3 regions of the Pantoea sp. SGAir0418 genome follow, and region 2 is predicted to be linked to each of the others. Evidence: predicted binding sites of a transcription regulator. Region 2 holds the regulator's gene; each other region holds the start of a gene.

The links. The regulator PhoB, encoded in region 2, activates phosphate uptake and scavenging genes when phosphate is short. The targets are predictions, from matches to a motif close to CTGTCATAAAACTGNCNNAT.
Region 1: pstS (phosphate ABC transporter substrate-binding protein PstS) is a predicted target of PhoB. The motif match lies at 3,099-3,118, and genes of this name have one in related genera.
Region 3: glpT (glycerol-3-phosphate transporter) is a predicted target of PhoB. The motif match lies at 3,233-3,252, and genes of this name have one in related genera.

Annotation. Positions count from the first base shown of each region.
Region 1 covers NZ_CP027911.1:4,076,299-4,084,031, reverse strand. Annotated here, with positions in the region: gene pstB (phosphate ABC transporter ATP-binding protein PstB) at 1-4, opposite strand, end outside; gene pstA (phosphate ABC transporter permease PstA) at 49-936, opposite strand; gene pstC (phosphate ABC transporter permease PstC) at 933-1,895, opposite strand; gene pstS (phosphate ABC transporter substrate-binding protein PstS) at 1,982-3,025, opposite strand; gene C1N84_RS18995 (MrpH family fimbial adhesin) at 3,169-3,978, opposite strand; gene C1N84_RS18990 (fimbrial protein) at 4,014-4,505, opposite strand; gene C1N84_RS18985 (fimbrial protein) at 4,506-4,988, opposite strand; gene glmS (glutamine--fructose-6-phosphate transaminase (isomerizing)) at 5,222-7,051, opposite strand; gene glmU (bifunctional UDP-N-acetylglucosamine diphosphorylase/glucosamine-1-phosphate N-acetyltransferase GlmU) at 7,231-7,733, opposite strand, start outside.
Region 2 covers NZ_CP027911.1:3,020,488-3,028,220, reverse strand. Annotated here, with positions in the region: gene sbcD (exonuclease subunit SbcD) at 1-1,104, opposite strand, end outside; gene phoB (phosphate response regulator transcription factor PhoB) at 1,302-1,991, shown strand; gene phoR (phosphate regulon sensor histidine kinase PhoR) at 2,007-3,320, shown strand; gene C1N84_RS14215 (PstS family phosphate ABC transporter substrate-binding protein) at 3,339-4,265, shown strand; gene C1N84_RS14210 (cobalamin-independent methionine synthase II family protein) at 4,431-5,537, shown strand; gene brnQ (branched-chain amino acid transport system II carrier protein) at 5,940-7,259, shown strand; gene proY (proline-specific permease ProY) at 7,329-7,733, shown strand, end outside.
Region 3 covers NZ_CP027911.1:3,803,957-3,811,689, forward strand. Annotated here, with positions in the region: gene metE (5-methyltetrahydropteroyltriglutamate--homocysteine S-methyltransferase) at 1-387, opposite strand, end outside; gene metR (HTH-type transcriptional regulator MetR) at 614-1,546, shown strand; gene C1N84_RS17740 (YehS family protein) at 1,637-2,119, shown strand; gene C1N84_RS17745 (carboxylate/amino acid/amine transporter) at 2,116-2,994, opposite strand; gene glpT (glycerol-3-phosphate transporter) at 3,399-4,739, shown strand; gene yigL (sugar/pyridoxal phosphate phosphatase YigL) at 4,774-5,574, opposite strand; gene pldB (lysophospholipase L2) at 5,607-6,602, opposite strand; gene rhtB (homoserine/homoserine lactone efflux protein) at 6,706-7,329, shown strand; gene rhtC (threonine export protein RhtC) at 7,411-7,733, opposite strand, start outside.

The DNA.
Region 1 (7,733 bases), 1.1 Mb from region 2:
TCATTGCTCATCTCTCATGTGCAGCGCCGCCGAAGCCGCGCCGGAAAATTAGTGTTTGCCTTTGGCGAAAATCACGCGCGCCACGATGTTCAGCAGCAGCACGCACAGCGTAATAATCAGCACACCGGCCCACGCCAGGCTCTGCCATTCGGCAAACGGGCTCATGGCGAATTTGAAGATGGTCACCGGCAGGTTGGCCAGCGGCTGCATCATGTCGGTGCTCCAGAACTGGTTCGACAGCGCGGTGAACAGCAGCGGTGCGGTTTCACCGGCAATGCGCGCAATCGCCAGCAGCACACCGGTAATGATGCCGGAGACCGAGGCTTTCAGCGTAATAGCCGAGATCATCTTCCACTTCGGCGTGCCCAGCGCATAAGCCGCTTCACGCATGCTGTCTGGCACCAGCCGCAGCATGTTCTCGGTGGTACGAATCACGATAGGCACCTGCAGCAGCGCCAGCGCTATCACACCGGCCCAGCCGGAGAAGTGCTGCATCTGCGCCACCACGATGGTGTACACGAACAGGCCGACCACAATCGACGGCGCGGACAGCAGGATGTCGTTAATGAAGCGAATCACTTCCGCCAGCCAGTGCTTGCGGCCATATTCTGCCAGGTAGATACCCGCCAGAATGCCCAGCGGCGTGCCAAAGAAGGTGGACCAGAAAATCAGCAGGCCGCTGCCCGCCAGGGCGTTCGCCAGACCACCGCCCGCGGTGTTGGGCGGCGGCGTGGATTCGGTAAACAGCGTCCAGCTCAGGCCGTCGATCCCTTTCGTGACGGTGGTGAACAGAATCCAGATCAGCCAGAACAGGCCAAACGCCATGGTCAGCAGCGAGAGCGTCAGGGCAATTTTGTTTTTGGTGCTGCGCCACGCCTGCATTTTACGGCGCGAGGCTTCCAGCTCGGCGCGCGCCTGCATTTCAATTGCTGTCATGAACGGGCTCCTTCACTCTTCGCCAGACGCAGGATCATCAGTTTGGAGATCGCCAGAACGATAAAGGTAATCACGAACAGAATCAGGCCCAGCTCCATCAGCGCCGCCACGTGCACGCCGGATTCGGCTTCGGCGAACTCGTTCGCCAGCGCTGAGGTGATACTGTTGCCGGGCATAAACAGCGACGCGCTGTCCAGCTGGTAGGTATTACCGATGATAAAGGTGACCGCCATGGTTTCGCCCAGCGCGCGGCCGAGACCCAGCATCACGCCGCCGATCACGCCGTTTTTGGTGAACGGCAGCACGATGCGCCAGATAACTTCCCAGGTGGTACAGCCGATGCCGTAGGCCGACTCTTTCATCATCACCGGCGTCTGTTCGAACACATCGCGCATCACCGAGGCGATGTAAGGGATGATCATGATGGCGAGGATCACGCCCGCCGCCAGAATGCCGATGCCGAAGGCCGGACCGGAGAACAGCGCGCCGACGATCGGGATATTTGCCAGCACCTCGCCAACCGGCGTCTGGAAATACTCCGCGAACAGCGGAGCAAAGATAAACAGGCCCCACATGCCGTACACGATGCTGGGAATGGCCGCCAGCAGCTCAATCGCGGTACCCAGCGGACGGCGCAGCCAGTTTGGCGCCAGTTCGGTCAGAAACAGGGCGATACCGAAACTCACCGGCACCGCGATGATTAAGGCAATCAGTGAGGTTACGAGGGTGCCGTAAATCGGCACCAGCGCACCAAATTCTTCGTTTGGCGCATCCCAGGTTTTGGTCCACAGAAAGGAGAAGCCAAATTTCTGGATGCTCGGCCAGGAGGAGAAAATCAGGGAGACGATAATGCCACCCAGCAGCAGTAACACGATCAGCGCGGAGAGCTTCACCAGCGCGCCGAATATCATGTCGCCCTGCTTGCCCGGTGCTTTAAACGTCGGCTTAGTGGCAGCCATAGAATTCTCGATCTCAGAGGGTAATCAGGGCGGCAACAAGGCCGCCCATCAGGCTGGCCAGCGCGGACGCTGGCCGGGTCATACACTTACTGGTACAGCGCTTTACCGGAACTGTCTTTGATGTTGGCTTTCCAGGCAGCACGAATCTGATTCGCTACGCTCTCTGGCAACGCTGCGTAATCCAGCGCCGTGGCGGTTTTGCTGCCGCCTTTGTACGCCCAGTCAAAGAACTTCAGCACTTCACTGCCCTTCTCCGCATTCGCCTGCTCTTTATAGATCAGGATGAAGGTGGTTGAGGTGATCGGCCATGCGTCGTTGCCTTTCTGGAAGGTCAGATCCTGGGCAAAGGTTTTGCTCCAGTCAGCGCCTTTGGCGGCGTTAGCAAAGCTGGCTTCGCTCGGTGCCACTGGCTTGCCGTCGGCATCAACCAGTTTGGTGTAAGTCAGGTTGTTCTGTTTGGCGTAGGCGTACTCTACGTAGCCAATCGAGCCCGGCAGACGCTGTACAAACGCGGCCACGCCGTCGTTACCTTTACCGCCCAGACCGGTTGGCCAGTTGACGGTGTTGCCTTTACCGATTTTGCTGTTCCAGGTCTCGTTCACTTTAGACAGGTAGCTGGTGAAGACGAAAGAGGTGCCGGAACCATCCGCGCGGCGCACCACGTTGATGTTGGTGTCTGGCAGCTTCACGCCCGGGTTCAGTTTGGTGATCGCCGGATCGTTCCACTTTTTGATGGTGCCGAGATAGATGTCGCCGACCGTTTTACCGTCGAGCGTCAGCTCACCGGATTTAACGCCGGGAATGTTCACCGCCAGCACCACGCCACCGATCACCGTCGGGAACTGGAACAGGCCATTTTTCTGCAGATCTTCTTCTTTCATCGGCGCATCGGACGCACCGAAATCCACGGTTTTGGCGATGATTTGCTTCACGCCACCCGAGGAACCAATACCCTGATAGTTGATTTTGCTACCGGTGGCTTGCTGATACTCTGCTGCCCACTTGGCATAAACCGGTGCCGGGAACGTCCCGCCTGCGCCTGTCAGGTCGGTGGCTGCAAAAGCAGAAACCGCGCTTACTGCGAAGGTGGCGGCGAGAATTCGGGCTACGGTGCTACGCATCAGTGTCATGTTCCCTCCAGGGGATTAAAAATCAGGCTTGACGCCGTTTTAGTAAGAGTCATTGATTGCTGCTGGAGGCAAAATAGGACAGTTTGATGACAGTGAAATGTACGAATTGTGACAGTTATATGACAACCGGGTCGGCTGGCAAATCAGAGGTAATTAATGAAAACCACCGTGCTGCCAGTAAAGTTACCGGGACTGGGGGTTGTTGAGGAGAGCGTCGAAATCAGCGTGAACGGCGTTGTCACGTTAGCCCGCACTAATTGCGGTTTATTCAGGCTCCCGTCAGCCAGTGATAACAGCGTACTGATGTTGTTGCTCAGTTTGAGGATATTGATCCCACCGGCAAGCGCAAAACTGATATTCACATCACGGTTGCAGAAAAGCGAGAAGTTAACGCTGGCTTTGGCGCCATTAACGGCGGCCGGGGCCAGCGTACCATGATTAATATTCAGCGCGGCTCCGCTTACCGAACAGGATACCGGCACCACCGGAATGTTGACGCAAGGTGCCCAGGGCGCAACCATTCCGGAATAGTCAGTTACGGTCGCGGAGGCTGTCACAAAGCTGCCGCAGTATGAACTGTAATAACGGGTATCTGAGTTACGCAGAAACTTGCCACCCCGACCATTAAAACGGATAAAACGTTCAGCCACCGAGGCAAGGCTCTCGCCCTGATCGACGTAAATTTGCGGCCCGCCCGCAGCGCTGAATACGGTGCCATGCCCGATAAACCAGGCGCTGACACCAATGCCTGCTGCGCAGGTTCTCTCTGAAGAGTTACAGCGGGCATAGCCGGATATCATACCGACATCCACCACTGACCAGGTAATTTCAACCTGGCTTGCGTTGACCCAGCGAATGCCATCCACGCGCGGGGCTTCCATCGCCTGCGCTGAAAAGAACAGCAGCAGGCCAGCGAAAAAAGCCAGATAGCGGAAAACAAGCCCTGTTAGCATTGGTCTAATCCTGTGGTTGCGTCAACGCCGATCATCTACTGGTACTCAACCACCAGCGCAGCAAAAGCAGAAAAGTCACCGCTGGTTAAGACCGCGGCGTTTTTCTTCACCGGTACCACCTGAATGACGGGCAGCGCAGGAAAGGTAAACGGCAGCCAGTTATTCAGTGCCAGGGCGTTTTCGCCATTTTTACCGCTTAATATCTGTATCGCCAAATCACGCTGGCTGGTCGCCAGCAAAGCAGCATTAAATGCGCTTCCGGTGCCACTGATTTGTACACGCATACTCTTATCGGGATTATTGCTACAGGTTAACGTCCAGGAAACAGGTTTTCTGTAGCTGTCGCCATTGATTTGGGAAATAACCACTGAACCAAACTCCACTATAATTGGCTTTTCGCCGTTAATCTGACATAACGGTGGTTCGATTAGCTGTCCACTGAAGTTAGCCTGCACGCTGAAAGCAGCCACTGCACTATACTTCAACATAGCGGGCAGCAATAGTGCCATTAACCACGTTCGTTTCATTTATTGCAGTTCCACTACCAGTGTTGCCGCTGAAGTAAAACTTCCGCCCGTTAAACTGCTGCTTTTATCTTTCACCGGGACGGCAGTAATAACCGGCAGCGCGGGATAAGTAAAGTTTACCCAGCTGGTATTAATATTTAACCTTTCAGCGTTAGACTTAAAAAACGCAATACCTAAACCGCTAACTGATGCGCGTAACGCGCCGCTATCGAAGCTGGCTGCATTCCCCTGTAGCTGGAGTTTAAGCGCATTAGAGGGAAGATTAGTGCAGGAAAGCGTAAATGACACAGGTTGCTGATACGCTTTCCCATCTATTTTATCGGTGCGCACATCGCCGAAATTAACACTGATCGGCATACCATTATTTATTTTACAGTCGGCAGGTACCATCACGTTACCGGAAATATTCACACTGAATGACGATGCCAGTGCATCGGATAAAAGCACCAGACAAAAAAAAGTAAATATGAAATAACGCGCCATAAATTCCTACATGCAGAGAACGAGTTTGGCTTGCTACATGCATCAGAAAGCTTATGACTGAAAGGTTAAATTAAAGTTAAACAAAACAGAAGTGAAGGAGAGCCAGCGAATTATGAAAGTTGATTTCACATATCAGGGAAAAATTAATTCACAACGTTCACAGAATTCACGATTAATTTAATCGGAACAACAATGAGTTAAAAAAACCGGCCTGTTTCCAGACCGGGCTACGCTTATTCCACCGTAACCGATTTCGCCAGGTTACGTGGCTGGTCGACGTCGGTGCCTTTGATCAGCGCCACGTGGTAGGAGAGCAGCTGCAGCGGCACGGTGTAGAAGATTGGGGCAATCACCTCTTCAACGTGCGGCAGCGGGATGATTTTCATGCCTTCGCTGTCGCTGAAACCGGCATCCTGGTCGGCAAACACGTACAGCAGACCGCCGCGCGCGCGCACCTCTTCGATGTTGGATTTCAGCTTCTCCAGCAGTTCGTTATTTGGCGCCACCACAATCACCGGCATATCGGCATCAATCAGCGCCAGCGGACCGTGCTTCAGCTCGCCCGCCGCATAGGCTTCGGCGTGGATATAGGAGATCTCTTTCAGCTTCAGCGCCCCTTCCATAGCAATCGGATACTGATCGCCACGGCCGAGGAACAGCGCGTGATGCTTGTCAGAGAAGCCTTCGGCAAGATTCTCGATCACTTTATCCTGCGCCAGCATCTGTTCAATGCGGCTCGGCAACGCCTGCAGTGCATGAACAATCTCATGCTCGGTGTCAGCGCGCATGCCGTGCAGACGGCCCAGCTTCGCCACCAGCATCAGCAGTACCGTCAGCTGAGTGGTGAACGCTTTGGTCGAGGCCACGCCGATTTCGGTGCCGGCTTTGGTCATCAGCGCCAGATCTGACTCACGCACCAGTGACGAACCCGCCACGTTGCAGATGGCCAGCGAACCGAGATAGCCCAGCTCTTTGGACAGGCGCAGCGCTGCCAGCGTATCGGCGGTTTCACCGGATTGCGACAGGGTGATCAGCAGGCTGTTTTTACGCACCGCCGATTTGCGATAGCGGAATTCGGAGGCGATTTCCACGTCACACGGGATGTTGGCCAGCGACTCAAACCAGTAACGCGACACCATGCCGGAGTTGTAGGAGGTGCCGCAGGCGATGATCTGAATGTGTTCCACCTTGCTCAGCAGCGTTTCCGCATTAGCGCCCAGTTCGCTGAGATCAACAATGCCGTCATGGAAGCGGCCGGCCAGCGTGTTTTTGATGGCGTTCGGCTGTTCGTAGATCTCTTTCTGCATGTAATGGCGGTAGACGCCTTTGTCGCCGGCATCGTACTGCGCATTGGATTCGATCTCTGCGCGCTGTGCCTGGTTACCGTGGCGATCGATAATCGTCACTTCGCGGCGGGTAATTTCGGCAATATCCCCTTCTTCGAGGTAGATAAAGCGGCGGGTCACCGGCAGCAGCGCCAGCTGATCGGAAGCGATAAAGTTTTCGCCCACGCCGCGGCCAATCACCAGCGGGCTGCCCGAACGCGCAGCCACCAGCACCGACGGATCGCGGCTGTCCATGATCACCATGCCATACGCCCCGCGCAGCTGCGGGATCACCCGCAGTATCACTTCGCGCAGCGTACCGCCCTGTTTCTGCTCCCAGTGCACCAGGTGCGCCACCACTTCGGTGTCAGTTTCGGAGGCAAAGCGGTAACCGCGTGCGATCATCTGCTCACGCAGCGGTTCGTGGTTCTCAATGATGCCGTTGTGCACAATAATAATGTGCTCTGAGACGTGCGGATGCGCATTGGCTTCCGACGGCTCACCGTGCGTCGCCCAGCGGGTGTGCGCGATGCCGGTTCCGCCAATCAGCGGCTGCTGTTCCGCCGCTTCTGCCAGATTGGCCACTTTACCCAGACGACGCAACCGCGTCATATGGCCCTGGCGATCGACAACCGCCAGACCGGCAGAGTCATAACCGCGATACTCAAGACGACGCAGCCCTTCCAGCAGAATTTCTGCGATATCACGCTGCGCTACTGCACCAACAATTCCACACATAGTAATTTCCTGACGTCATGGCTTTCGGCCATTGCGTTGTCATCTGACCTGATTGTTCCCCGAGCCTTGTAGAGAGTGGGGATAGCCCTTCCTATTCCAGGTTGCAGGTACGTTAGCTACCTGAAAGCCGGTATATTTCGGGTTTTTAATACCGGGCCGATCTTTGCCGGCCCTGACATTTATTTTTTCTTAACCGGACGCTGCCAGCCAGACTTCTGATTTTGCTCTTTGCGGTTATAGACCAGATCGGCAGCGGTAACGTCTTTCATCACCGTTGTGCCGGCGGCGATGGTGGCGCCCGCCGCCACGCTGACCGGAGCCACCAGCTGGGTGTCCGAGCCGACAAACACGTTGTCGCCGATAATGGTTTTAAACTTGTTGGCACCGTCGTAGTTGCAGGTGATAGTGCCGGCACCGATATTCACGCCCGCGCCAATCTCCGCATCCCCGAGATAGGACAAATGGCCGGCCTTCGAGCCTTTGCCCAGCGTCGCTTTTTTCATCTCGACAAAGTTGCCGACGTGCGCCTGTTCAGCCAGTTCGCTGCCCGGACGCAGGCGCGCAAACGGCCCGACGGTGCAGGCGGCGGCCAGCGTGGCATCTTCAATCACCGAATAAGGGCTGATTTCGCAGTCATCGGCAATCACGCTGTTTTTGATGATGCAGCCAGCGCCAATTTTCA
Region 2 (7,733 bases):
TTCAACTTTCAGTTCGCCCAGGGTTTCGTTCTCCAGCCGCGCCAGGCTGCGCTGACGCTGATCGCGGCTGCGGCGCACCAGCAGCACCTCAACCGGCAGCGCGTCGGTTAGCTGTTCGATGCGGCGCTGCAGATCGCTCAGGTACTCCTGAGTGGTGATTTCGATATCCAGCCACACCGGCAGATCGCCTTCATAGGTGTGAAACGCGGTCAGTTGCTGTTCGATCTCCGCCATCGCGCCTTTTAACATCTGCATCGGCTGGAATGACGGAATAACCAGCGGTGTGACGGACTCCAGCCGGGTGCTAAATTCCAGCAGGAATACGCTTTTCTCACGTCCCAGCTCATCAAAACTGAGCGCAATCGGCGAACCGCTGTAGCGGATGTGATCGCTGTCGGCGATGCGCTGCGCGCGATGTATATGGCCCAGCGCAATGTAGTCGGCTGGCGGGAAGGCCTGCGCCGGAAAGGCGTCCAGCGTGCCGATGTAGATATCACGCACCGAATCGCTCTTGCTGACGCCCACGGTGGTGAGATGCCCGGTGGCGATGATCGGCAGCGTACTGCCCATGGCTTCGCGCTGCGCCACAGCGGCGGCATAACAGTGCTGATAGTGCTGCTCAATCGCCTGCAGCAGCGACAGCTGCTTATCGCGACCGGACTGACCCGCCTGGCTGCGCAGAATGTCGCGCGGACGCAGATAGGGAATGGCGCACAGCAGCGCGCCCGGCGTGCCGTCGCGCTGTTGCAGCGTCAGCACCTGCTGCTCGCCGCCGGGCGTGGCGCTGGTAATGACGCGGGTATTGAGGCAGGCCAGCAGCTCGCGCGATTCATTCAGCGTGGCGACCGAATCATGGTTGCCGGCCAGCACAATCAGCTGGCAGCCGCTGGGCTGCAGCGCCACCACGAAACGGTTAAACAGTTCGCGTGCGTAGCTGGGCGGCGAACCGGTATCAAACAGGTCGCCAGCGACGATCAGTGCATCCACCTGATGCTGCACAATCGCGGCCAGCAGCCAGTCGAGGAATTGCTGGTGCTCGGCGGCGCGGCTTTTGCTGTAAAAGAACTGACCGATATGCCAGTCAGCGGTGTGAATAATGCGCATGAATGCTCCGTGCCTGCTATCGCAAAGCGGCAGTATAACCGCTTAACAACGCAATGAAAAAAAAGCGAAACCGGTTGTCACAATTGCGCTTTTTATCTGATTATCATGAGGTGGGTTTTTCATAAAAGTGTCACAAAACTGACGCATAATGGCGCCGCAAACCCCCGTGACATGCCGTCACAATCGCAGGAGTAATAATGGCTAAGCGCATTTTGGTTGTGGAAGACGAAGCTCCCATCCGTGAAATGTTATGTTTCGTGCTGGAACAAAACGATTATCAGCCGATTGAGGCTGAGGACTATGACAGCGCGATTGGCAAGCTGATCGAACCCTGGCCCGATCTGATTCTGCTGGACTGGATGTTACCCGGCGGCAGCGGCATTCAGTTCATCAAACATTTAAAGCGTGAAGCCATGACGCGTGATATTCCGGTGATGATGCTGACGGCGCGCGGCGAAGAGGAAGATCGCGTGCGCGGGCTGGAAGTGGGCGCCGATGATTACATCACCAAGCCGTTCTCGCCCAAAGAGCTGATGGCGCGCATTAAAGCCGTGATGCGCCGCATCTCACCGATGGCGGTGGAAGAGGTGATTGAGATGCAGGGGCTGAGCCTCGATCCCTCCTCGCATCGCGTGATGTCCGAAACCACGCCGCTGGAAATGGGACCGACCGAATACAAACTGCTGCACTTCTTTATGACGCATCCGGAGCGCGTATACAGCCGCGAACAACTGCTGAATCACGTGTGGGGCACTAACGTGTATGTGGAAGACCGCACCGTGGATGTGCATATCCGTCGTTTACGTAAAGCACTGGAAGTTTCCGGCCACGATCGCATGGTACAAACCGTTCGCGGAACAGGGTATCGTTTCTCTGCCCGCTACTAAACGGAGTCTTTTACCGTGCTGGAACGACTCTCCTGGAAGAGATTACTGACCGAGCTGGCGCTGGTGTGTCTGCCTGCGCTGGTGCTGGGTCTGCTGGTTGGCTATCTGCCGTGGTGGCTGTTACTGGCCGTGTGCGGCGTGCTGTTCTGGCACTTCAAAAATCTGATGCGGCTGTCGCACTGGCTGTGGATTGATCGTTCAATGACGCCTCCCACCGGGCGCGGCAGCTGGGAACCGCTGTTTTACGGCCTGTATCAAATGCAGTTGCGCAATCGCCGCCGCCGGCGCGAGCTGGGCAATCTGATCAAACGCTTTCGCAGCGGGGCCGAGTCGCTGCCGGACGCGGTGGTGCTCACCACCGAAGAGGGCACCATTTTCTGGTGTAACGGTCTGGCCCAGCAGCATCTCGGGCTGCGCTGGCCGGAAGATAATGGCCAGAATATCCTCAACCTGCTGCGCTACCCTGAATTCTCCCGCTATATCCGCCAGCGCGACTTCAACAAGCCGCTGACGCTGGTGCTGAATAATCAGCATCACATGGAGTTCCGCGTCATGCCTTACAGCGAAGGGCAGTGGCTGATGGTGGCGCGTGACGTCACCCAGATGCACCAGCTGGAAGGGGCGCGGCGTAACTTCTTCGCCAACGTCAGCCATGAACTGCGTACCCCGCTGACAGTGCTGCAGGGCTATCTGGAGATGATGGACGATGCCGGGATGAACGAGCGCACCCGCAGCAAGGCGCTCAATACCATGCAGGAGCAGACGCGACGCATGGACAGCCTGGTGAAGCAGCTGCTGACGCTGTCACGCATCGAAGCGGCTCCCGCCATTGATCTGAAAGAGACGGTGGATGTGCCGACCATGCTGCTGCTGTTACAGCGCGAGGCGGAAACCCTCAGCCAGGGCCGTCACAGCATCCATTTCCATACCGATCCACACCTGAAGGTGTTCGGCAATGATGAACAGCTGCGCAGCGCGATTTCCAATCTGGTGTATAACGCGGTGAACCACACGCCGGATGGCACGCGCATCGACATCAGCTGGCTGCGCACCAAACAGGGCGCCGAATTTAAAGTGTGCGACAACGGGCCCGGCATCAGCGAGGAGCATCTGCCGCGCCTGACCGAACGCTTCTACCGCGTGGATAAAGCGCGCTCGCGCGCCACCGGCGGCAGCGGGCTGGGGCTGGCCATTGTTAAGCACGCGCTCGGCCACCACACCACGCGGCTGGAGATCAGCAGCGTGCCGCATCAGGAAACCTGCTTCCGCTTCGTGCTGCCACCGCGCTTGATTGTGGCGAACGGAATCCGCGAGAATGTGGCGCAGTAAACGCCACCGGACTCTGTGATGAAATCGCTGCTGCTCTCTCTTTTATTACTGTGCCCGCTGCTGGCGACGGCTCAGCAAAGCATGCTGACCGGCAACCTGAGCAGCGTGGGCTCGGACACGCTGGGCTATCTGATGACGCTGTGGGGCGAAGATTTCAGCCGTCAGTCGCCGGGCGTTAACGTGCAGGTGCAGGCGGCGGGATCGTCGACGGCGCCGACCGCGCTGGCCGCAGGGGCCGCTCAGCTTGGCGCCATGAGCCGGCCGATGCAGGTGGATGAGCGTCAGCTGTTTATCGCGCGCTATGGTTATGCACCGCTGGCGGTGCCGGTGGCGATGGATGCGCTGGTGGTGGTGGTTAATCAGGACAATCCGCTGCCGTCCATCAGTCAGCCGCAGCTGGATGCGCTGTTCTCCGTGACCCGGCTGTGCGGCGCACAGCAGGTGCCACAGCGCTGGGGCGATGTTGGCCTGTATACGGCGAACTGGGCAACGCGCAGTATTCAGCGCTTTGGCCGTAACTCCGCTTCCGGCACCTGGGGCTTTTTCAAGCAGCAGGCGCTGTGTCGCGGCGATTTCCGCGCTGACGTCGCGGAGTTTCCCGGCTCGGCGGCGGTGGTGCAGGCGGTCGCCAGCACGCCGAACAGCATCGGCTACGCTAGCTTTGGCTTTCACCTGAGCGGCGTGAAAACCCTGCCGATCGTCACCGCCAGCGGCGACAGCGTTATGCCAGATGCCGAATCGATCCGCAGCGGCCGTTATCCGTGGTCGCGCCCGCTGTATATCTACGTTAACAAGGCACCCGGCAAACCGCTGCCGCCGCTGGTCGCCGCCTTTCTGCAGCAGGTGCTCTCTGCGCAGGGTCAGCGCCGCGTAACGGAGGCCGGCTACCTGCCGCTGTCCGATAGCCAGATCGCGCAGGCGCGCGCGGCGATTGCGCAAAACTAATTCACGCTGACCGATCATGAATTTTTTTCACGTCCCCTGAATTTTCTTCTATTGCCGCCGGCAGGGCGGCATGTCACTCTTATGGACATATAGCCATCCAGATGGCCAAAAATAACCATACGCAATTATACCCTGACGCAATTATGCGCCAGTGCAGGAGTGAATATGCAACGCAACACCGCCCCGTTCCGCGCCGATACCGTCGGCAGTTTTCTGCGTCCCGCTGCCATTAAGCAGGCACGCGAGCAGTTCGCCAGTGGCACCCTCAGCGCCGACCAGCTGCGTCAGGTAGAAGACGATGCGATTCGCCAGGTGGTGGAGCAGCAGCGCGCCAGCGGTCTGCAGGTAGTGACCGACGGTGAATTCCGCCGCGCCTGGTGGCACTTTGATTTCTTTGGCCATCTGCACGGCGTCGAGCTGTTCGAGGCCGATCAGGGCATTCAGTTCAACGGCGTGCAGACCAAAGCGCACGGCGTGAAGGTCACCGGCAAAGTCGCTTTTAACCCGCAGCATCCGATGCTGGACCATTTCCGCTTCCTGCAAAGCGTGGCCGGCGATGCGGTGGCGAAAATGACCATTCCCAGCCCGAGCGTGCTGCACTTCCGCGGCGGCCGTAAAGTGATTGATGCCACGGTGTATCCGGATCTGGAGCAGTACTTCGCCGATCTGGCACAGACTTACAAGGATGCGATCAAGGCATTTTACGACGCTGGCTGCCGCTATCTGCAGCTGGATGACACCGTGTGGGCGTACCTGTGTTCAGGCGATCAGCAGCAGCAAATTCGCGAGCGCGGTGAAGATCCGCAACAGCTGGCGCACATTTATGCGCAGGTACTGAATCGCGCGCTGGAAGATAAACCGGCGGATCTCACCGTCGGCCTGCACGTGTGTCGTGGTAACTTCCGCTCGACCTGGATCTCGGAAGGCGGCTACGAGCCGGTGGCGGAAATTCTGTTTGGCAGCGTGAACATCGACGCGTTTTTCCTCGAGTACGATAATGAGCGCTCCGGTGGCTTTGAGCCGCTGCGTTTCATCAAACCGGGTCATCAGCAGGTGGTATTAGGGCTGATCACCACCAAAACCGGCGAGCTGGAAGACGCTGCACAGGTGAAGGCGCGCCTGCAGGAAGCGGCGCAGTTTGTCAGCCTCGACCAGATTTGCCTCAGCCCGCAGTGTGGCTTTGCGTCAACGGAAGAGGGCAACAGCCTGACCGAAGCGCAGCAGTGGCAGAAGATTCGTCTGGTTGTCGACATCGCACAACAGGTGTGGTGATGCTGTAAAGTTGTGCAAACAGGCGCGTAAAGCGCGCCTTTTGTGCATCCCTGCGGCGGTTTCTGCAAGGAGATCGCCCGCTTTGCAGAAACTTTAAGCAAATCATCTCAGGTGTTTTCCGACTATTTCCTGCTTATCCACTACGTTCTAACGCTTTCCTGTTATATCCTTCTGGTTTTCCGATCCCGTATTGCCTTTCTTCGCTATAAACGTTTTAATTTGCGCCGTTGTCGATTCATCCCTCTGTGAACAGAAGAAAAGCAGTTTAAATCACCTGCGCTGTACCGATTCGGCCCGCATAACGCACTGGTCAAGCCAGTTAAGCCATTGTTTTCGCGCATCCAGGGGACAACACAAACCCAACTTCCACCGCAACATCAGCTACAGGCAGTACAGAAGTTTATGACACATCGTTTAACCTCCAGGGACATCCTGGCGCTGGGCTTCATGACCTTTGCCCTGTTCGTTGGCGCAGGAAACATCATTTTCCCGCCTATGGTCGGTATTCAGTCTGGTGAACATGTCTGGATTGCCGCCTTCGGCTTCCTGATCACCGCGGTTGGTTTACCGGTGATGACCGTGATCGCGCTGGCGCGCGTCGGCGGCGGTATTGATGCGCTCAGCTCACCGATTGGTAAAGCGGCCGGTCTGCTGCTCGCCACCGTGTGCTATCTCGCCGTCGGCCCGCTGTTTGCCACGCCGCGCACCGCGACCGTTTCATTTGAAGTCGGGATTGCACCGCTGACCGGCGACGGCCCGCTGCCGCTGTTTATCTATAGCCTGGTGTACTTCGCGCTGGTGATCGGCATTTCGCTCTATCCGGGCAAGCTGCTGGACACCGTCGGCCACTTCCTCGCGCCGCTGAAAATTGTTGCGCTGACCATTCTGGGCGTCGCGGCGCTGCTTTGGCCGGCTGGCGGCATTTCGCCGGCCACCGCCGACTACCAGCGTGCGGCCTTCTCCAGCGGTTTCGTGAACGGCTATCTGACCATGGATACGCTCGGCGCGCTGGTGTTCGGTATCGTCATCGTTAATGCGGCGCGTTCACGTGGCGTGGAAGACAGCAAACTGCTGACGCGCTATACCATGCTGGCCGGCGTGATCGCCGGTGTTGGCCTGACGCTGGTGTACCTCAGCCTGTTCAAGCTGGGCTCCGGCAGCGGCGCGATTGTCGATCAGAACGCTAACGGCGCCTCGATTCTGCATGCTTACGTGCAGCAGACCTTCGGCGGCATGGGCAGCGTCTTCCTCGCGGCGCTGATTTTCGTCGCCTGTATGGTTACGGCGGTGGGCCTGACCTGCGCCTGCGCAGAATTCTTTGCGCAATATCTGCCGTTGTCGTATAAAGCGCTGGTGTTTATTCTCGGCCTGTTCGCCATGCTGGTGTCGAACCTCGGTCTCAGCCACCTGATTCAGATTTCGATTCCGGTACTGACGGCTATCTATCCGCCGTGCATCGTACTGGTGGTACTGAGCTTTACCCTGAGCTGGTGGAATCGCAGCACGCGCATCATTGCGCCAACCATGCTGATCAGCCTGCTGTTTGGTATCGTCGATGCCATCAAAACCACCAGCTTTAAAGATGCGCTGCCGTTGTTTAGCCAGCATCTGCCGCTGGCCGATCAGGGACTCTCCTGGTTGCCGCCGTCGCTGGCGATGCTGGTGATTGCTGCGGTGGTTGACCGGGTGAAAGGGCGTGAGCAGGTTGCCGTTCACCAGTAAACGACATCGCTGTTAATTCCGACCACGGGCTTGCCCGTGGTTTTTTCATTTCCACAGGTACTGTTTGTTATGCAAGAAACCAATAAGCTCAAACGCGGACTGAGCACGCGCCACATCCGTTTTATGGCGCTGGGATCGGCGATCGGCACCGGGCTGTTTTACGGCTCGGCAGATGCCATCAAAATGGCAGGCCCCAGCGTACTGCTGGCCTACATCATCGGCGGCGCCGTGGCGTATATCATCATGCGCGCGCTGGGCGAGATGTCGGTTAACAATCCGCAGGCCAGCTCGTTTTCACGCTACGCGCAGGATTACCTCGGACCGCTGGCGGGCTATATCACCGGCTGGACGTACTGCTTTGAAATCCTGATTGTGGCGATCGCCGACGTCACGGCTTTTGGTATCTACATGGGCGTGTGGTTCCCGGAGGTGCCGCACTGGATTTGGGTGCTGTCGGTGGTGCTGATCATCGGC
Region 3 (7,733 bases), 780 kb from region 2:
TTCCGGCACGATATAGTGATAGTTGGTGTTAAACCATTTGGTCATCTCTGCCGCTGCTGCGGGCTCGCCGCTGGGCGCCCGACCGCGGCCGATGCGGAACAGGGTGTCGAGGTCAATCGAGCCGTCTTTATTCTGGTGCCGTGCCGGTACGTTACCGAGCAGCAGGCTGGTGGTCAGCACGTGATCGTACCAGGCAAAATCGCCGACCGGCAGCAGATCAACACCGGCGTCTTTCTGCTGCTGCCAGTGACGGGCGCGCAGTTCACGACCCACCGCCAGCAGTTCGTCCTGTGAGCTGTTCCCGGCCCAGTAGCTTTCCTGCGCTTTTTTCAGTTCGCGGCGCAGCCCGACGCGAGGGAAACCGAGAGTATGGTTCAGAATGGTCATGTGAGATTCTCCAGAAGTTGTTCGCTGTGCGACAGTCGCAGCAACCGATTTACGTTCATCCAGCGGGCAATCCTGCCGTGCGCTGAGCGTGTTAGCTGGACAAAGGTAAAGTGGCCGTCGCGTCTGACTGAGATGTTTAGCCGTCCAGATGTTTACACCGCTATAATCTGCGGGTACTGTATGTGTCTCAAGCGCAATTTGTTCAATCTCGATGTGAAGGACTCTCATGATCGAACTCAAACACCTGCGGACGCTGCAGGCGTTACGGCACACCGGCTCGCTGGCTGCCGCCGCCGCCCAGCTTCATCAGACGCAATCGGCGTTGTCTCACCAGTTCAGCGACCTGGAACAGCGGCTGGGCTTCCGGCTGTTCGTGCGTAAGAGCCAGCCGCTCCGTTTTACGCCGCAGGGAGAGATTCTGTTGCAGCTGGCGGAGCAGATTCTGCCGCAGATCCAGCAGGCGCTGCAGGCCTGTCATGAGCCGCATCAGACCACGTTGCGCATCGCTATCGAATGCCACAGCTGCATCCAGTGGCTGACGCCGGCCCTGAACAATTTCCGTCAGAGCTGGCCGCAGGTAGTGATGGACTTCAAATCCGGCGTGACCTTTGATCCGCAGCCGGCGCTGCAGCAGGGCGAACTGGACGTGGTGCTGACGTCCGATATTCTGCCGCGCAGCGGTTTGTTCTATGCGCCGATGTTTGATTTTGAGGTGCGGCTGGTGCTGGCGCCGGATCACCGCCTGGCGCAGCTGGCCCACATCACGCCGGAAGATTTGGCCGATGAGGTGCTGATGATCTATCCGGTACAGCGTCAGCGGCTGGACGTGTGGCGTAACTTCTTACAGCCAGCCGGCGTCAGCCCGGCGCTGAAGAACGTGGATAATACGCTGCTGCTGATCCAGATGGTGTCGGCCGGCATGGGCATTGCCGCGCTGCCGCACTGGGTGGTAGAGAGCTTTGAGCACCAGGGGCTGGTGGTGACACGCACGCTGGGCGACGGATTGTGGAGCCGTTTATATGCGGCGATGCGCGACGGCGAGCAGCGGCAGCCGGTGCTGGAGGCCTTTGTGCGCTTTGCCCGTCAGCACGCCTGCGAGCACCTGCCTTACGTGCGCGATGCCTCGCGCCCCGGTTCACTGCAGCCGGTCTCGTCCTGATGCCGCGGGCGGCCAATGTCGCCCGTGCTGTTATCCCCGCCCTGCCTGCTCTATAATGCGCCGCCTTAACCGCTACCGGAGAGTTTCACCATGACCAATAACGATGTGCTGCGCAGCGTGCGCTATATGCTGGATTTGAGCGACAGCAAAGTGGTGGAGATTTTTGCGCTGGCGGGCAGTGAAGTACCGCGTGAAGATGTGCAGGCGTGGCTGAAGAAAGATGACGATGAGGCGTTTCGTAAACTGCCGGATGTGCTGATGGGCTACTTCCTCAACGGTCTGATTTTCTACCGTCGCGGCAAAAGCGAAGACGCGCCGGCCCCGTCGGTTGAGCGCCGCATGAACAATAATATCTTTCTCAAAAAGTTACGCATCGCCTTCGCGCTGAAAACCACCGATATCCCGGATATTTTATTGAAGGCTAACTTCAAGGTGTCACAGGCCGAGATCGGCGCGATTTTCCGTAATCCGGATCATAAAAATTATCGCGAGTGCGGTGACCAGATTCTGCGTAACTTCCTGAAAGGCTTAACGCTGATTCAGCGGCCATCGACACCCGCGAAAAAAAGCTAAGCGCCTGAACTGCCGCTTTTGGCCGTGTGTCCCAGTACCCAGCGTTTATGCACGTACAGGGACGCAAAAATCACTATCGCCCCGGCGATAAAGCTCGGCCAGTGCGGTTTCTCCTGCCAGATCGCCAGGTTCACCAGTAATCCTGCCGGCACGTGCATGTTGTTCATAATGCCCAGCGTCCCGGCATCGACCTGGGTCGCGCCGTAGTTCCACATGAAGTAACCCAGTCCGGATGCGGCCACGCCCAGCCACACCAGCACGCCCCACTGCAGCGTGGTGGTCGGCAGCTTGTGCGGATTGCCCCAGATGCACCAGGCGATTACCGCGATCAGCACCGCGCCAAGATAGAACCACGAGAACGCGGTGTGCTGCGGCATTGGACGGACTTCCTGCAGGCGCTTATAGCCCACCATGCCAATCGCAAAGCAGATGTTAGCCGCCTGCACCAGCAGCAGTCCGAACCAGAAATCATCGCTGACTTTGTCGTAGCGGATAATGGCCGCACCGAGCACCGCCAGCAGGGCGCTAAAGGCATAGCCAATGCGCAGCGGGCGCTTGCTGAGCAGGTCATAAATCAGCGTGACATACAGCGGCGTCATCACCGTAAACAGCAGGAATTCCGGCACGCTGAGATAGAGATAAGCCTCAAAGCTGATCAGATACATGATGCCTAATTGCAGCATGCCCACCAGCATATAGAGCAGCAACGTTGAGGCGCGGTAACCGCGCCAGCGCAGAAACGGCAGAAAGACCAGCGCCGCCAGGCCTAAACGCATCAGCACCGAGAACCAGGTATCCACCTGCCCCGCCAGATACTCCCCGATTAAACTAAAAGAAAAAGCCCACAGAATGGTGGTAACGATCAGCAACAGCACGGTTATGTATCCTAAAGTTCAACACTGGCGCTAGTGTAAACAAACTACAGCGCGCTGGCGGGATAATCTGGTTGACATGTGATGAAATTAAACACGATCGCATCTTCCCTGCCCGGTCAGCAGGCACGCGTCCGCATGGCGGGTTGACCGGCGGGCGGCGATTTTTATGAGGCAGCGCGCCGTTTTCTCTGGCACAAATGCGCGAAATCCAACATTTACTGGTTTATATCGCTCTTTATTGTCATAAAACTGTAACATATGTGTCACACGTCACAGTAACTGCGCGTAACCATCACTATTCTGTGCGCGAAATGGAAAGGTTGCTTTCTGTTCGCTGTCGTACTTTTTTTGCCCCAACCTGCTGGGAATCGATAACTATATTGCGCCCTTGGAGGGCCATTCTGATGTTGAGTATTTTTAAACCTGCACCACACCAGCCCCAGGTGGCGGACGATCGCGTCGATCCGCTCTATCGTCGTCTGCGCTGGCAGATCTTCTTCGGCATTTTCTTTGGCTACGCCGCCTATTATCTGGTGCGCAAAAACTTTGCGCTGGCGATGCCTTACCTGGTCGAACAGGGCTTTTCCCGCGGCGACCTTGGCTTTGCCCTCTCCGGCATCTCCATCGCCTACGGTTTTTCCAAATTCATCATGGGATCGGTCTCGGATCGCTCCAACCCGCGGGTATTTTTGCCCGCCGGCCTGATTCTCGCCGCCGCCGTGATGCTGGTGATGGGCTTCGTGCCGTGGGCAACCTCAAGCATCATGGTGATGTTCGTGCTGCTGTTTCTGTGTGGCTGGTTCCAGGGCATGGGCTGGCCACCGTGCGGACGCACCATGGTGCACTGGTGGTCGCAGAAAGAGCGCGGCGGCATTGTGTCGGTATGGAACTGCGCGCACAACGTGGGTGGCGGCATTCCTCCGCTGCTGTTCCTGCTCGGCATGGCGTGGTTTAACGACTGGAAAGCCGCGCTCTATATGCCGGCGTTTGGTGCCATCCTCGTCGCCATCATCGCTTTTGCGCTGATGCGCGATACGCCGCAGTCGTGCGGGCTGCCACCGATTGAGGCATGGAAGAATGACTATCCGCCGGATTACAGCGAGAACCACGAACAGGAGCTGACGGCGAAGCAGATTTTAATGCAGTACGTGCTGCCGAATAAGCTGCTGTGGTACATCGCGCTGGCCAACGTGTTCGTTTATCTGCTGCGCTACGGCATCCTCGACTGGTCACCAACCTATCTGAAAGAGGTGAAGCACTTCACGCTGGATAAATCCTCGTGGGCCTATTTCCTGTACGAATACGCCGGGATTCCGGGCACGCTGCTGTGCGGCTGGATGTCGGACAAGGTATTCCGCGGCAATCGCGGCGCCACCGGGGTGTTTTTCATGACGCTGGTGACCATCGCCACCATCATTTACTGGCTGAACCCGCCGGGCAATCCGGGCATAGATATGATCTGCATGATCGTCATTGGCTTCCTGATCTACGGTCCGGTGATGCTGATTGGTCTGCACGCGCTGGAGCTGGCACCGAAAAAAGCGGCCGGCACTGCGGCAGGCTTTACCGGTCTGTTCGGCTATCTCGGCGGATCGGTGGCAGCCAGTGCGATTGTCGGTTACACCGTGGATTTCTTCGGCTGGGACGGCGGTTTCTTAGTGATGATTGTCGGATCGGTGCTGGCGGTGGTGTTACTGCTGCTGACCATGGTCAGCGAGCATCGCCACAAGCAGCAGCAGGCGTAATCTGAGCGGGCCGGTGCATACCGGCCCGTTTTATTCAGGCGAGGAATAATTTACGCAGCGTCTGTGGCACCGCGTCATCGGCGTTGCTGCCAATCACTTCCAGCGTCGGCAGGGTATCTTTCAGGCGCTGATGGGCGTTACGCATGATGCAGCCTTTGCCCGCCATACTCAGCATCTCGACATCATTCATGCCGTCGCCAAACGCGATGCACTCTTTCAGCGAATAGCCAAGCTGTTTCGCCACCGCTTCCAGCGCGTGCCCTTTCGAGACGCCGCCAGCCATCACCTCCAGACAGGTGGGCAGCGAGAAACTGACGTTAACCCGGTCACCCCAGCGCGCTTCAATCGCCTGTTCCAGCGGAACCAGATGCTCCGGATCGTCGCAGGTGAAGAACACTTTGCTGATGCCGTCGGTGGCCAGCATGCCGGGCTGATACACCTGATAGGTGAACACCGATTCCTGGAAAAACTCCGCTTCCTGCGGATTATGGCGGCTGATGTGCCACTCATCGTCGCGGTAAACGTGCGTCAGGATTTTCTCATCGTGATACTTCAGGCCATACAGCTCGCTGGCGATATCGCTGTCCAGATTGTGGCTGAACACCAGTTCGCCGTCGGCGTTGTGCACGCGCGCGCCGTTTGAGGTGATCATATACGCCGGAATGCCGAGCTTATCGCGCATCTGACCGACGTCGATGTAGTGGCGTCCGGTGGCAAAGATAAAATGCACATCGCGCGCCACCAGTTCCTGCAGCGTGGTGCGGGCAAACGGCGTCAGACGATGTTGCGGAGAAAGCAGCGTGCCATCCAGGTCGGATGCAACGATGTGGTACATGTAGGCCTCTGGTATTGATGTCTAAGAATACATTAGTCACGGTGGCGCTGATAAAAGTCGACCACCGCATTGAGCGCTTCGGCGCGCATGGCGTCTGTTTCAAACAGGATCTCGTGACGCGCGCCCTGAATGATGTAAGGCGTGGTGCCTTCCACCGCATGTCCCGCTGCCGCCATGGCCTCACAAAACAGATCCTGCGCGCGGTTATCCACCACGTCGTCTTCACTGGCCTGCAGCAGCAGAATCGGTGTCGTAATCTGCGCCACCTGATTAAGGATATGGCGTCCGGCCTGAATCCCTTCCCGCACCCAGTGATAGGTCGGGCCGCCGACGCGAATCGCCGGATCGTCAGCGTAAAAGCGCAGATTGCGACGATAGCGTTCGCGACTGTGCGTCAGCCGGTTAATGCCAAACGGGCTGGCGCGCCAGCGTCCGGTGCCCAGCGCGTAGCCGTCGCGCAGCGCGGGCAGCTTTTCCGCCCAGTCGAGAATGCGGTGCGCCAGAAACGGCGGCAGCGGCAGCACGATACCAAACATCGGCGCACAAAACACCGCCGCGTGGAAGGCCTGCGGCTGGCGCGCCAGAAACAGCGCCACAATTGCGCCGCCCATCGAGTGCGCCAGCACGTAGCGCTGCTGATAGTGATGGCTGACGATCTCTTTCAGATACAGCGTTTCCAGATCGTCGACATAATCGCTGAACTCCACCACGTGACCGCGATGCGAGTCGGCCAGCAGCCGGTCTGAACGCCCCTGACCGCGATGGTCGATAATCACCACATCGTAGCCGCAGTGGAACAGGTCATAGGCCAGCTCGGGGTATTTGATGTAGCTTTCGATGCGTCCGGGCACAATCAGGATGACACGCCGGTGTTGCGGTGAGGTGAAGCGCACATAGCGAATGGTCAGATTGCCCACGCCGCTGAATTCACACTCTTCACGCTGACGCCAGAAGTCGAGCAGCGGACCGGTAGCAAAGGCTGAAAAAGCGTGCTCACGTCCGAGCCAACTCTGTTTATGCTGCTGCATCCGTCCCCCTGAAAAAACGTCAAACGCGGCTCTGCACTTAATAGCGCAGCGCGATTTTCTGGCGTATTGTGTCACACTTCACTCTCTTCAGGGAATGTCACCCATGACCATTGAATGGTGGTTAACCTACCTGTTAACCACGACCATCCTCAGCCTCTCGCCCGGTTCCGGCGCGATCAACACCATGAGCACCGGCATCAGCCACGGCTATCGCGGTGCGGCAGCCTCAATTACCGGATTACAGCTGGGTCTCGCCGTGCATATTGTGCTGGTGGGCGCCGGTCTGGGCGCGCTATTTTCGCAGTCGGTGCTGGCGTTTGAGGTACTGAAATGGGCGGGCGCGGCCTATCTGGTGTGGCTTGGCATTCAGCAGTGGCGCTCAGCGGGCGGAATCGATCTCAATGCGGTGGCCAAAGCGATGCCGCGTCGTCGTCTGTTTCAGCGAGCGCTGCTGGTGAATCTCACCAATCCAAAGAGCATTGTGTTTCTCGCCGCGCTGTTTCCGCAGTTTATCGTGCCGCACCAGCCGCAGCTGATGCAGTATCTGGTGCTCGGCGTGACCACCATCGTGGTCGACATCATTGTGATGATTGGTTACGCCACGCTGGCGACGCGCATTGCTGGCTGGATCAAAGGTCCGAAGCAGATGAAGCTGCTGAACCGGGTGTTTGGTGGCTTGTTTATGGCGGTCGGCGCACTGCTGGCCAGCGCACGTAAAATGGCGTAACGATTGGCACTGATCGTAGCGGCACGCTTTATCGCGCCCAGTTGAAACGCGCAATAAATTGCGCCGCTACGGTTCGGGATCTTATCGGGAGATGATGAGGTGAATACCAAACCCGGCAAACAGCACGCCCGCCATACCGTCCACCCACTTCGCCATCCGCTGATACTTATCGCGCATCCACGGCAGGGCAAAAATCGCCGCCACCAGGGTAAACCAGGCAAAGGTTTCACCGACGATCAGCAGGAACAGGCCCCAGCGCTCAATCGCGCCCACATCGTTGCCCACGAACAGTGAAAACACACTGCCGAAGTAGATGATGGCTTTCGGGTTAGACAGGTTGGTGAGAAACCCTTTGAGGAAGCTCATGCCACGCTTTGGCAGCTCAACCACCGGCGCTTCCGTAT